Regions from separate parts of the Rhizobium sp. SRI_017 genome, predicted to be linked through region 3. Evidence: predicted binding sites of a transcription regulator. Region 3 holds the regulator's gene; each other region holds the start of a gene.
The links. Region 3 encodes LexA, which represses DNA repair genes until DNA is damaged. Its sites were predicted from a motif close to TGTTCNNNNTGTGTTCNG; they were not measured.

Region 1: the regulator LexA is predicted to act here: its motif matches at 2,562-2,579, upstream of AC2YI2_RS03555 (YifB family Mg chelatase-like AAA ATPase).
Region 2: the regulator LexA is predicted to act here: its motif matches at 2,823-2,840, upstream of dnaE (DNA polymerase III subunit alpha).

The regions. Positions count from the first base shown of each region.
Region 1 is NZ_JBYCZP010000001.1:717,074-721,554, forward strand. It holds gene AC2YI2_RS03540 (sn-glycerol-3-phosphate import ATP-binding protein UgpC) at 1-444, shown strand, start outside; gene AC2YI2_RS03545 (endonuclease/exonuclease/phosphatase family protein) at 441-1,439, shown strand; gene gshB (glutathione synthase) at 1,509-2,456, shown strand; gene AC2YI2_RS03555 (YifB family Mg chelatase-like AAA ATPase) at 2,661-4,193, shown strand; gene AC2YI2_RS03560 (hypothetical protein) at 4,223-4,481, opposite strand, start outside.
Region 2 is NZ_JBYCZP010000014.1:67,310-71,790, reverse strand. It holds gene AC2YI2_RS25420 (hypothetical protein) at 1-636, shown strand, start outside; gene AC2YI2_RS25415 (acyl-CoA dehydrogenase family protein) at 691-1,833, opposite strand; gene AC2YI2_RS25410 (winged helix-turn-helix transcriptional regulator) at 2,020-2,712, shown strand; gene dnaE (DNA polymerase III subunit alpha) at 3,033-4,481, shown strand, end outside.
Region 3 is NZ_JBYCZP010000004.1:232,823-237,303, reverse strand. It holds gene AC2YI2_RS11335 (glutathione S-transferase family protein) at 1-274, opposite strand, end outside; gene AC2YI2_RS11330 (LysR family transcriptional regulator) at 378-1,295, shown strand; gene AC2YI2_RS11325 (hypothetical protein) at 1,310-1,642, opposite strand; gene lexA (transcriptional repressor LexA) at 2,024-2,740, shown strand; gene gmd (GDP-mannose 4,6-dehydratase) at 3,029-4,102, shown strand; gene fcl (GDP-L-fucose synthase) at 4,107-4,481, shown strand, end outside.

The DNA.
Region 1 (4,481 bases), on a different contig from region 3:
CTGAATGCCGGCCAGATCGAGCAGATCGGCAGCCCGCTCGACATCTACCACAAGCCCGCTTCGATCTTCGTCGCCGGCTTCATCGGCTCGCCAGCGATGAACCTGCTCAAGGCAACCCGCGTCGGCAGCAACTGGCAGATCGGCGGCCAGGTGCTGCCAGGCGCCCATGCACCCACGCGCGGCGACACGCTGACGATCGGCCTGCGCGCCGAGGATCTGACTATTGCTTCGTCAAGCAATGACGGCCTGACCATGAAGCTCGACTATATCGAGGAGCTTGGCGCCCAGCGCCTGCTGCACGGCGCCGTCGATGGCCAGGCCCTGGTCGTCGCCACGGCGGCGGAAGATGCCTTCGCCGACGATATCCGCGTCGCATTCGACCCAAGCGACCTGCATTACTTTGATGCCACATCTGGCAAACGCCTTGAAAGCAACATCCTATGATCACGCTCACGACCGATCGCCTCGAAGCCGTGCCGCAGGACGTCTTCCGTGACTTCGCCGGCTCTGGTCGCTCCCGCGACCTGCATGAGAACCTGCTCCATTCGCTGCCGACGATGAATGCCTTGGAAGTCGCCGGCGCGCCGTCCGCTTCTGGCCCGCTAGCCTTCCCGTTCGCGGTCGCCGCCTGGAACCTCGAGCGCTGCCTCTTTCCGAAAGACAGCGCCACCCATATCGCCGCCACCAGCGCCCAGGTCGTCCTCGTTTCCGAAATGGACGACGGCATGGCCCGCACCGCCCAACGCAACACCACCGAAGACGTCGCTCGAGAACTTTCGATGCAATACGCCTATGGCGTCGAATTCATTGAACTCGGCCTAGGCTCCGACACCGAACGTGAATTCTGCAAGGACGAGCGCAACGCGCGTGGCCTGCATGGCAACGGCCTGATGTCGGCCACCCCGCTCGGCCGGCCCTTCCTTGTCCGCCTCTGGGGCGAGCGCATCTGGCTCAATCACGACCCCAACCAGTTGCGCATCGGCGAACGCTGCGCCGTCGGTGCGGTGATCGAAACCGAAGCCGGCCCCTTCGTCGCCGTTTCCGTCCATCTCGAAAGTGCTACCACCGCAGCCTATCGGGAGCGGCAGATGAAAGAGCTCATTGACCGCTTCGAAACCGCTTTTCCCGACCATCCTATCCTCATCGGCGGCGACCTCAATACCGGCAATCATGCGGAGGGCGATTTCGAAGCCGAGGGCCTCTTTCCAATGAGCGCCGCCCGTGGCTTCGCCCGCCATGGCGGCCCGATCGAGCAGATGACGACACGGCCGAGCCTGATCACCCGCTGGCCACATCGCGCGATGAAGCTCGACTGGTTCCTGAGCCGCGGACTGGACATTTCGCGCTCTGCCATCGTCTCATCCCTCGACGCGAATGGCCGGCCGCTCTCGGATCACGACCTGATCACCTGCCGGGTGGACGGGTTTTCCCCGGCCTGACGGGCTTGCCATGCCCATGGGGCCGTCTTACATCACTGGCGATATTTCGGGGCTTGTAAGGGGCAGAAAATGGCCAAGATCAAGAACGTCGCCGTCCAGATGGACCACGTGTCCACCATCAACATCAACGGCGATTCGACCTTCGCCATGAGCCTCGAGGCGCAGGCCCGGGGCTACAAGCTGTTCCACTACACACCCAACCAGCTCTCGATGCGCGATGGCAAGATCATGGCCACCGTCGAGCCGATGGAACTGCGCGACGTGAAGGGCGACCATTTCACGCTCGGCGAGGCCGAAAAGGTCGATCTATCGACCATGGACGTGGTGCTGCTCCGCCAGGACCCGCCCTTCGACATGGCCTATATCACCGCCACCCATCTGCTCGAACGCATCCACCCCAAGACGCTTGTGGTCAACGACCCGGCCTGGGTGCGCAATTCACCAGAGAAGATCTTCGTTACCGAATTCGCCGACCTGATGCCGAAGACGCTGATCAGCCGCGACCCCAAGGAAATCGCCGCCTTCCGCGCCGAGATGGGCGATATAATCCTCAAGCCGCTCTACGGCAATGGCGGCGCCGGCGTGTTCCACTCCACCCGCGACGACCGCAACTATTCCTCGCTGATGGAAATGTTCGCGCAGATGTTCCGCGAGCCCTTCATCGCCCAGCAATATCTCCCCGACGTCCGCAAGGGCGACAAGCGCATCCTGCTGGTCGACGGCGAGCCGGTCGGCGCGATCAACCGCGTGCCGGCGGAAAACGACGCCCGCTCCAACATGCATGCCGGCGGCCGGCCGGAACATACCGAACTCACCACCCGCGAGCGCGAAATCTGCGCCAGGATCGGCCCCGCCTTGCGTGAAAGGGGCTTCATCTTCGTCGGCATCGACGTGATCGGCGACTACATGACCGAAATCAACGTCACCTCCCCCACGGGCATCCGCGAAGTGAAGCGCTTCAGCGGCACCGATGTGGCGTCCCTGATGTGGGATGCCATCGAGCGCAAGCGCGCCTGACCGCTCCCGGCGCAATGCAACGGCGCGCCTGGTTGAACAAGTGTGTTCTCCTCGCACAACCGCATGCAACTTAATTGCACCCTGAGCGGGTTTTCGTTCGTAAATTGTTCTTGTTTTATTCCATATTCCATGCTTGATTGCAATCACTGACCGCTAAATGCGTGTATGCTCGCCATGAGAGCGGGTGATTGAGGGGCGTGGGCGATGGTGGCGAGAGTTGCGACGGTTGCATTCCAGGGGATCGAGGGGGCGCCTGTTGATGTGCAGGTCATGGTCGGTCCCGGCAAGCTTAACATGTATGTCGTCGGCCTGCCCGACAAGGCCGTGGCCGAGAGCCGCGAGCGGGTGCAGGCGGCGCTGCACGCCTCCGGCCTTACGCTGCCGCCAAAGAAGGTCACTGTCAATCTCGCGCCCGCAGACCTGCCCAAGGAGGGCAGTCACTACGATCTCCCGATCGCGCTCGCGCTGATGGCCGTTCTCGGGGCCATTCCCGGCGACGCATTGGCCGATTATGTCGTGATCGGCGAACTCAACCTAGACGGCACGATCGCGCCGGTCGCCGGTGCCCTGCCGGCTGCGATCAGCGCCAACGCCATGGGCAAGGGCCTGATCTGCCCTTATGACAGCGGCTCGGAAGCCGCATGGGCCGGTTCTGGTATCGATATCCTCGCCCCACGCAGCCTTATCGCACTTGCCAACCATTTTCGCGGCACGCAGGTGCTGAGCCGGCCGGAACCTGCTATCCGGGCCGTTCCCGCCAATCTCCCCGATCTCGCCGACATCAAGGGCCAGGAAAGCGCCAAGCGGGCGCTGGAAGTGGCCGCAGCCGGGGGCCACAATCTCTTGATGATCGGCCCGCCCGGTTCCGGCAAGTCGATGCTCGCCCAGCGTCTTCCTTCGATCCTCCCGCCGCTTTCGGCGGCCGAATTGCTCGAAGTCTCGATGATCCATTCGATCGCCGGGCAGCTGCCGGGCGGCAAGCTTTCCGACCGCCGGCCTTTCCGCGCGCCGCATCATTCCGCTACGATGGCAGCACTGGTCGGCGGCGGTTTGCGCGCCCGGCCCGGCGAGGCCTCGCTCGCGCATAATGGGGTGCTCTTTCTCGACGAACTGCCGGAATTCCATCCCGCGACGCTCGATGCACTTCGCCAGCCGCTCGAAACCGCCGAATGCGTCATCGCCCGCGCCAATCATCACGTCAGCTATCCCGCCAGTATCCAGCTCGTCGCAGCAATGAATCCCTGCAAATGCGGCATGGCCGGCGAGCCCGGTCATCTCTGCGCCCGCGGCCCGCGCTGCGTCAGCGACTATCAGGCGCGGCTCTCCGGTCCGCTGCTCGACCGGATCGATATCAGGATCGACGTGCCGTCGGTCAGCGCCGGCGATTTGATGAGGCCGGTGGCGGCCGATACCAGCGAAACAATCGCCCGACGCGTGGCGAGGGCACGGCAGCTGCAGCGCGACCGCTTCATCGCACTCGGCACGCCCGGCGTCGGCTGCAACGCCCGCTGCTCGACGGCACTGATCGAGACGGTCGCTGAACCCGATGCCGCGGGCCTGCAATTGCTCCGCGATGCCGCCGACAAGATGAAGTTCTCGGCCCGCGGCTATCACCGCATCCTGAAGGTCGCGCGCACCTTGGCCGATCTTGACGAGAGCCCGCGCGTCGGCCGTATCCATCTCGCCGAGGCCATATCCTATCGTATGGCGGGGGAGCGATTGCAGAGCGCGGCCTGAGGGTCGGCTATGTCCCGGGTTCCGGTGGCTCAGTACTTGTTCGCAAAGGCCGAAATCGCATCGCAAAAGCGGCTCTTGGCTTCCGGCTCGGCGTCGTCATCCGGCCAGAGACCGAGCAGCATCTCGATATCCGCCTTCATCGCATCATAGGCATCATTTGCCTCGATCTCGGTCGCAGCAAAGGCTGTGTGGACCATGACGTCATAGATGCCGCAAGTGATCGCGAATGGCGGATGGCCGCATTCTTCGAGCGTGATGCGAGCGCCGGTTTCGTGCTCCTCGTCGCGG
Region 2 (4,481 bases), on a different contig from region 3:
GCCACCTTGGCCTCGATGCTGGCGGCGCCGGCATTTGCCGATGACGATCCGGCCTATGACCGCTTCTTCCTGATCCCCAATGTCTCCACATCAGGTGCAGGCATCGAGGCAGGTTACCGGTTCAATCAGCAATGGCAGGTGCGGGCAGGCGTGAACGGCTATGCCGGCAATTTCGTCTACAAGCGCAACGACTACGATCTTCATTCGCGCGTCTCGCTTCTCAACGCCGGCGTGACCGTCGACTATTTCCCCTTCGCAAATGATTTCTACCTTTCCGGCGGTGCACGCCTTTCGGCCAACCGGATCGAAGGCAAGGTCAAGAACCTGCATGGCAAGCTGAAGAGTGGTGCCGAGGTCTTCGTGCCCAATCCGCTGACCGATTTCACGGTGACGCAAAACGTCATCCAGCCCTATCTGGGCGTCGGCTATTCGGTGAAGATCAAGCAAGGCCTGTCGCTGAATTTCGACCTCGGCGCGCTCTATGCCGGCACGCCCAATCTCGATGTCGATTCCCGTGCCAATAAGCTCGGCTTCTCCAGGAAGGACATCCGACGCGAGATCGAGCGTGCCCAGAACCGCATTTCGCCGTTCAAGGTCTATCCGGTCGTGCAGGTCGGGCTGAAGTTTGAGTTTTGACACGAAGGCAATCAGCCGCCGTGCCTTGCTCCAACATTCACCGCATCAACACATCTAGAAGATGGTCGCCACCGGCTGATCCAGCGCCATCGCGCCCGCATAGAGCGCCTGTGCGCCCGGCTGCATCGGATGATAGCGTGCGCCCTGCACATCGCGGAAGCGGCGCTCCAGCCCGTTGGCCCTGAAGAAGCCGGCGCCCCCGGCGAGTTCCATCGCCAGTTCCGTCGCTTCGATGGCGTGGCGAGCCACGAGCGCCCTGCCGATCATCACCTCGTTTACGCTCTCCGCCGACGGCGTGTTGCGTGATGCAGTGTCGACCATCCAACGATGCGCGAGTTGCGCTGCGCGCAGCGACGTATCCATGCGACCGGCAAGGCTTGTGAGGGCCTCGCTCGGGCGCTTTTTCGCTGCGAGCGCGATAGCGATGTCGCGGGCACTCTCGGCCACCCCGAGATAGACGGCATAGATCAGGGGGAAGGCGAGCGTGGCGATGACCTGGAACACGGGATGCCATTCACCGGCCTTGCGTGAAAACGCGACATTGGCATCGGGGATGAAGAGCCCATCGATGATCACGTCGTTGGACCCGGTGCCGCGCATGCCGAGCGTGTGCCAGGTGTTTTCGATCCGCACTTCCGGCGCCTTCATCGGCGCACCGAAATGCACGACCGAGCGCGTACCGTCTTCCGCTTCGTGGACGGCGCCGGTCATCAGGATGGAGCCGGCCTCTGCGCCGGAAGTGAAGACCTTCCGAGCGCTGATGCGATAGCCGCCCTCGACCTTCTCCGCCATGCCGGAGCCGCCGATCCAGTCCGAGCCGCCACTTGAGAGCAGGATCAGCCTTTCGGCGGCCACGCGCTTGAGGAGCGGTTCGACCGCGGTCACCTTCTGGTGCCGCCACCGCCAGGCAGGAATCGCCACCTGATGGGTGTGCATGGAGAAGGCGAGAGCCGTGGAGCCGCACGCATGCGCGAGGAGCCGTACCATCTCCGACAGTTCTGCGAGATCGGCCCCGCGCCCGCCAAGCTCTCTTGGAACGCCGGCTTCCACCAGCCCGGCTTCCTTGAGCAGCGCGTAGTTCTCGCCGACAAAGCGGTCGGTGTCGTCGCAGGCTGCCGCGCGAGCTGCGATCTCAGGCGCAAGTGACGCGGCGATCTCGGCGACGCTCCTGTCGGCGGCGTCCAAGGTGCTCGTCATCGGCGTGACTTCTGCCAGATTTTGCATTTCCCAATCCTCTTGTGTGAAACAAGCTATGCCCGACTGTGCTCGCATTGGAGGAAAGCCTCCAGTTCTGGAACTGTACTGGCGTCTGTCGGCCCTGTTGGTCGCTCCGCGGATGTCGTCTATGATGGCGCTCCGGGAGGCCCCGGCGAGGAGAACGGCATGCAGGATCGCGGTGGATATGGGCAGTTCTGCCCCGTCTCGATGGCGTCGGAAGTCTTATGCTCCCGCTGGACCACGCTGGTCGTTCGTGAACTCCTCTGTGGTTCCACGCGGTTCAACGAACTCCGCCGTGGCGTCCCGAAAATGTCGCCGGCGCTTCTTTCCAAGCGGCTCAAGGAACTCGAGCAAGCCGGCGTGGTGACGACGACGCGGAAGCCCAAGGGGACGGTCGAATATCGTCTGTCCGAAGCGGGGGAGGAACTCCGGCCCGTCATCATCGGCCTCGGGAACTGGGCGCAGCGCTGGATGGAGTCACGGCTTTCCCTGAGAAATCTCGACCCTTCGCTCCTCATGTGGGATATGCGTCGTTGCCTCGACGCAGGGCAATTGCCGACCCGGCGCTGCACGATACAGTTTCTGTACCCCGAACTTGCCGCCGCGCAGAAAAGCTGGTGGCTGGTGGTCGAAGACGGCAAGGTGGACCTGTGCAATTTCGACCCCGGATACGAACTCGACCTTCAGGTCCGCAGTTCGCTGAGGTCGATGACCGCCATCTGGATGGGGCTGACCACCGTACGGCACGCGGCGGACACGGGCGAGCTCGACGTGGAGGGCGATCCGGTCATCGCCAGGGCCATGCAGGACTGGCTCGGCCTCAGCATCTTCGCCAAGATTCCACGCCAGGTCCAGTAGTAGCCCTCCGATCCCTGTGTGCGATTTGAGCCCCGGCCCATGTGGATTCCGGGCATGATCCTCCGCCCCCTAACACTTTGTTTACCACCCGTCATTTGACTGATTGACTCGTGAACAAAAATAGAACATTAAAGAAACATAAGCGAACAGGAGGCAGATATGACCGATTTTCTTCGTGACATGGCAGCGTTCACCTCGATCGTTATGTTCGTCACCAGCTGCGCCGTGTTGATGATCACTTTCTAGTGGGGGACCCCGAAAGGGGACTCGCGCTGCCCCGGCTGCACCGGTAAAATCCGGTGTGGCAAGAAGGTGGCGGTATGGCGGATGATTCTCTCCTGAAGGCGAATGGTGGCCCGATCCCGGCACTGGCCGAAAGCCCGCAATTCGTCCACCTCAGGGTCCATTCGGCCTATTCGCTCCTCGAAGGGGCGTTGCCGGTCAAGAAGATCATCGCCAAGGCCGTCGCCGACGACCAGCCCGCCATTGGGCTGACCGACACCAACAATCTCTTCGCCGCACTGGAATTCTCCAAGACCGCCTCGGGCGACGGCCTGCAGCCGATCATCGGCTGCCAGCTTTCGATCGACATGGAGGACGATACCGGCGACGAGCGCACCAACCGCCAGCCGCAACTCAGGAAGCTGCCGGCCATCGTGCTGCTGGCTGCCACGGCTGATGGCTACTACCGGCTCTCGCACCTTGTCAGCCGCGCCTATATGGACGGCGAGGGCGGCCATGGGTCGATCCATATCAAGCGCTCCTGGCTGGGCGAGGGCGTGCCGGGCGTGATCGCGCTGACGGGCGCGCGTGGTGGTCCGGTCGACATTGCGCTGTCGGAGGGTAGTCGTGCGCTGGCGATGAGCCGGCTCGATCGGCTCAAGTCCCTGTTCGGTGACAGGCTCTATGTCGAGCTGCAACGCCATGAAGGCTATGATCGCGGCCACGAGGCGGCGATGCTCAATCTTGCCTATGGCCAGGGCCTGCCTGTCGTGGCGACCAACGAGCCGTTCTTCCCGACGCTCGATTACTTTGACGCCCATGATGCGCTGATGGCCGTGGCGCACAATGCCATGGTCTCCGACGACAATCGTTTCCGCCTCACCCGCGACCATTATTTCAAGTCGCGTGCTGAGATGGCAAAGCTGTTCGCCGACCTGCCCGAGGCGATCGACAACACGGTCGAGATCGCGCGGCGCTGCTCCTTCATCCTCAAGACGACCGCTCCGATCCTACCGCGCTTCACGGCCGACACGGGCAGCGAAGACGGCACGGATCCGGAATCCGAGGAGCTCAAGCGCCAGTCCTGGGAAGGGCTGGAGATGCGGCTCAAGACCATCGGGCTCGCCGACGGCTATACCGAGCAGGAATATCGCGATCGCCTCGAGTTCGAGCTCGGCATCATCGAGCGAATGAAATTTCCCGGCTACTTCCTCATCGTCGCCGACTTCATCAAATGGGCCAAGGCGCATGACATTCCCGTGGGCCCGGGCCGCGGTTCGGGCGCGGGCTCGCTGGTCGCCTATGCGCTGACCGTCACCGACATCGATCCCTTGCGTTTCTCGCTGCTGTTCGAGCGCTTCCTCAATCCTGAACGCGTCTCGATGCCGGACTTCGACATCGACTTCTGCCAGGACCGCCGCGAAGAGGTGATCCGCTACGTACAGGCCAAATATGGCCGCGAGCAGGTGGCGCAGATCATCACCTTCGGTTCGCTGCAGGCGCGGGCGGCGCTGCGCGATGTCGGCCGCGTGCTCGAAATGCCCTAT
Region 3 (4,481 bases):
CGGCGGCTGCACCCAGGGCATCGTCCGGAAGCCAGTCAGTTCTGCCGAACTTCTTGGCGAGATAAACGAGAATGGCATTTGCGTCCGAGATGATCGCGCCATCGTCATCGAGCACCGGCACTTGCCCAAAGGCATTGAGTTCGAGGAACTCCGGGCGCTTGTGCGCGCCGGCGGCGAGATTGACTTCAATCTCTTCGTAGTCGGCACCGACCAGAGACAGGAACAGCCTGACACGATGCGAATGGCCAGACAGGCGGAAAGAATAGAGCTTCATGATCAATCTCCAGATTACATACCGAATATGGGCGATGTTCTGGAATTGATAATCCTCATAGAATGCTCTAGATTATTGCTGAATTGGCAATAATGGGCATTCGATGAATCGGCTCGAGGCTATGCGCATCTTCGGTGAGGTCGCCGATCGCAGCGGCTTCGCCGGCGCGGCGCGAAAGCTCAATCTCTCGCCCTCTGTGGTCACGCGCGCGGTCGCGGGGCTCGAGCGCGACATCGGAGCGAAGCTCCTGGTCCGGACGACGCGATCGGTCAAGCTGACACATGCCGGCGAACGCTATCTCGCGGATTGTCGCCGCATCCTGTCCGAAATCGCCGAAGCCGAAGCCAATGCTGCAGGCAGTTTTGCAGCGCCGGCGGGAGCACTCACGATCACCGCGCCGGTATTGTTCGGCCGGCTTTATGTTCTTCCGATCCTTCTCGATTTCCTCGACAAATATCCTGCGATGCAGGTCCGTTTCTTGTTGCTTGACCGGGTCACGCATCTTGTCGAGGAAGGTATCAATGTCGCGGTTCGCATTGCGCATCTGCCGTCGTCTGCGCTGACCACCCAGCGGGTCGGCGCGATCCGGCAGGTCGTCTGCGGATCGCCCGCCTATTTTGACCGTGCGGGCATTCCGCACGTACCCGACGAGCTCGCGCAGCATCGACTTATCGGGCGCGATGGCATTTTCGGCGGATCCGAATGGCGATTTGGTCGGGACGACTCGATCCGCGTTGCGATTTCCACGCGCTTCATCTGCAACACCAACGATGCTGTGATCGAGGCGGTGCTGAGCGGCTGGGGCATCTCCCGCTTCCAGTCCTATCAGGTCGCCGAACCGATCGCTGCCGGCCAGCTTGTTCCGGTGCTCACGGACTACGAGCGCGAGCCGGTGCCCATCCATATTGTCCATGCAGAGGGACGCGAGAGTTCGGCACGGCTTCGCGCCTTCGTCGATTTCGCGGCGCGACGGTTGCGTGCCGATCCACGGCTGCAGATCGCATCCGATGGACGGAGATAGTCACTGGCGGGGATTTATGCGGCTGCGCCGTCGGCCGAGACCCATTGGCCTTTGCGGCGCGATTTCACGTCGTAGCAGGCCTTGTCGGCCGCCGACACCAGTTTGGAGACGGATTGCGCCGCGCCAGTGATCGACTTGACGTCGACGCTGGCGCCAATTCCATAATTCTTGCCACTGAAGACAGGATCGAGAGCCGCGACCGCCTTGGTGATCCTGTCACAGATGCGATCGGCAAGTCTCGCGTTGGCACGCGGTCCGCCCGCTGGATGCGGGCGACCAAGCCAGGGACCTGCGATAAGCTCGACATCGTGCCGGCATATGTCGATCCTTGAGGCGGTTCCGCCCATTGTTTCACCTCAGCGACGGGGATGATGAGGCGCTGCCAACGCCCTGACAGGCGGCAAGGGTGCGGACATTTTCACCTTCGCGGCAACGGACTGGATTTCACGCTCGCGAAGTCTGGCAAGAATGCGCGCTTGTCGGCTTTGTCGGCGGTGACATCCTTCTCATCGGCATCAAGCCGACTGAGATAGACGCGAGCGACTTCACCGCCATCTGACAGGTCTAAAACCGAACTACGGGGCGCGCGAGCGCCGCGTAGTTCGGCGTGCGAAATATTCTTATTGATCCATGCAGATATAAGCAAATTTTAAACCCTTGCAGAACATACATGGAACATATAGTGTTTGTTCCAGATTTGTTTCACCGATTCTGCCCGGGGATAGACGATGCTCACCAGAAAACAGCAGGAATTGCTTCTCTTCATTCACGAGCGGATGAAGGAGTCGGGAATTCCGCCATCTTTCGACGAGATGAAGGATGCGCTCGATCTCGCGTCCAAGTCCGGCATCCATCGGTTGATTACTGCCCTGGAGGAGCGCGGCTTCATCCGGCGCCTGCCAAACCGGGCGCGTGCGCTCGAGGTCATCAAGCTGCCCGAGGCCTATTCGCCGAGCGTGAAGCCCACCAAGGGTTTTTCACCCAGCGTCATCGAGGGTTCGCTCGGCAAGACGCCTGCCCCGGCATCACCCCGACCGTCAGCCAACGATGATGCCGATGGTTCAGTGTCGATCCCCGTCATGGGGCGGATTGCCGCCGGTGTGCCGATTTCAGCAATTCAGAATACCACGCACGACATTGCCGTGCCTGCGGGCATGATCGGCGCAGGCGATCATTATGCGCTCGAGGTCAGGGGTGACTCGATGATCGAGGCCGGCATTCTCGACGGTGATACGGTCATCATCCGCAATGGCAACATTGCGAGCCCAGGTGACATCGTGGTGGCACTCGTCGACGACGAGGAAGCGACGCTCAAGCGGTTCCGCCGCAAGGGCGCTTCGATCGCCCTCGAAGCCGCGAACCCTGCCTATGAGACACGCATCTTCGGCCCCGATCGTGTCAAGATCCAGGGTAAGCTTGTCGGGCTGATCCGCCGCTACCACTGATAACGCAAGCGCGTCGACGGAACATTTCTGAAGCCCGTGCGTTCAGGCAGCGTACGGGCTTTCGTCTGTCTGCAAGACAGGACGATTGCAGTGTTTAGCGACCTTCGGTATGGAAGGCCGCAGGGGCAGAAATTTCAAGGTCTTCGAGCTTTCGCCGGTGCGGTTCCGGTTTCCGGATCGCCTCTTTGCCGTGCGACCGGGTTCTGACATTTTGCCGCCCCAATCGGCCACTAGCGCCAAGGCCAACGGGTGAGACATCCCACGGATTGCGTTCAACAGGAGACGTCATTGAGCACTGAGAAGAGAAAAGTTGCGCTCGTCACGGGCATTACCGGCCAGGATGGCGCCTATCTCGCCGAACTTCTTCTCGAAAAGGGCTATATCGTCCACGGCATCAAGCGCCGCTCCTCCTCGTTCAACACGAGCCGCATCGAGAGCATCTACCAGGATCCGCATGTCGAGAACCAGCGATTCATCCTGCACTACGGCGACATGACCGACTCGACCAACCTGATCCGCATCGTGCAGGAAGCGCAGCCGGACGAGATCTATAACCTTGCGGCGCAGAGCCATGTGCGCGTGTCTTTCGAGACGCCGGAATACACGGCAAATGCAGATGGCATCGGCACGCTGCGCCTGCTGGAAGCGATCCGCATTCTCAAGATGGAAGAGAAGACCCGCTTCTATCAGGCCTCGACCTCCGAGCTCTATGGCCTCGTGCAGGAAGTCCCCCAGCGCGAGACGACGCCATTCTATCCGCGTTCGCCCTACGCCGCGGCAAAACTCTATTCCTACTGGATCACGGTCAATTACCGCGAAGCCTATGGCATGCATGCCTCAAACGGCATCCTGTTCAACCATGAGAGCCCGCTGCGCGGCGAGACCTTCGTCACCCGCAAGATCACCCGCGCCGCCGCCGCCATCCGCCTCGGCAAGCAGGAAAAGCTCTATGTCGGCAATATCGACGCCAAGCGCGACTGGGGCCATGCCCGCGAATATGTCCGCGGCATGTGGCTTATGCTGCAGCAGGACAAGCCGGACGATTACGTGCTCGCGACCGGCGAGACCACGGAAGTGCGCCAGTTCATCAACTGGGCTTTCGAAGATGTCGGCATCAATCTCGAATGGCGCGGCCAGGGCGTCGAGGAGAAAGGCTACGACCAGCTTTCCGGCAAGATCGTGGTCGAGATCGATCCCCGCTATTTCCGCCCGACCGAAGTCGAACTCCTGATCGGCGACCCGTCCAAGGCTCACCAGCAGCTTGGCTGGAAGCACGAGACCTCGGTGCGCGACCTCTGCCGCGAGATGGTCAATGAAGACCTCAAGGTCATGCAGACCGCCACGGTGATGAAGGAAGCCTGAGCCGATGTATTCGCTAACAGGAAAGCGGGTCTGGGTGGCCGGCCATCGCGGCATGGTGGGGTCCGCCATCGTCCGGCGGCTGGCCAGCGAAGGCTGCGAGGTGCTGACCGCCTCTCGCCAGGATGCCGACCTGCGGAACCAGGCCGAAACCACTGCCTGGATCGAGAAGACCAGGCCGGATGCGGTGTTCTTGGCAGCCGCCAAGGTCGGCGGCATTCTCGCCAACGACACCTATCCGGCGGACTTCCTCTATGACAACCTGATGATCGAGGCCAACATCATCAACGGCGCCCACAGGGTGGGTGTCGAGAAGCTGATGTTCCTCGGCTCGTCCTGCATCTACCCGAAGTTCGCACCACAGCCGATCACCGAAGACGCT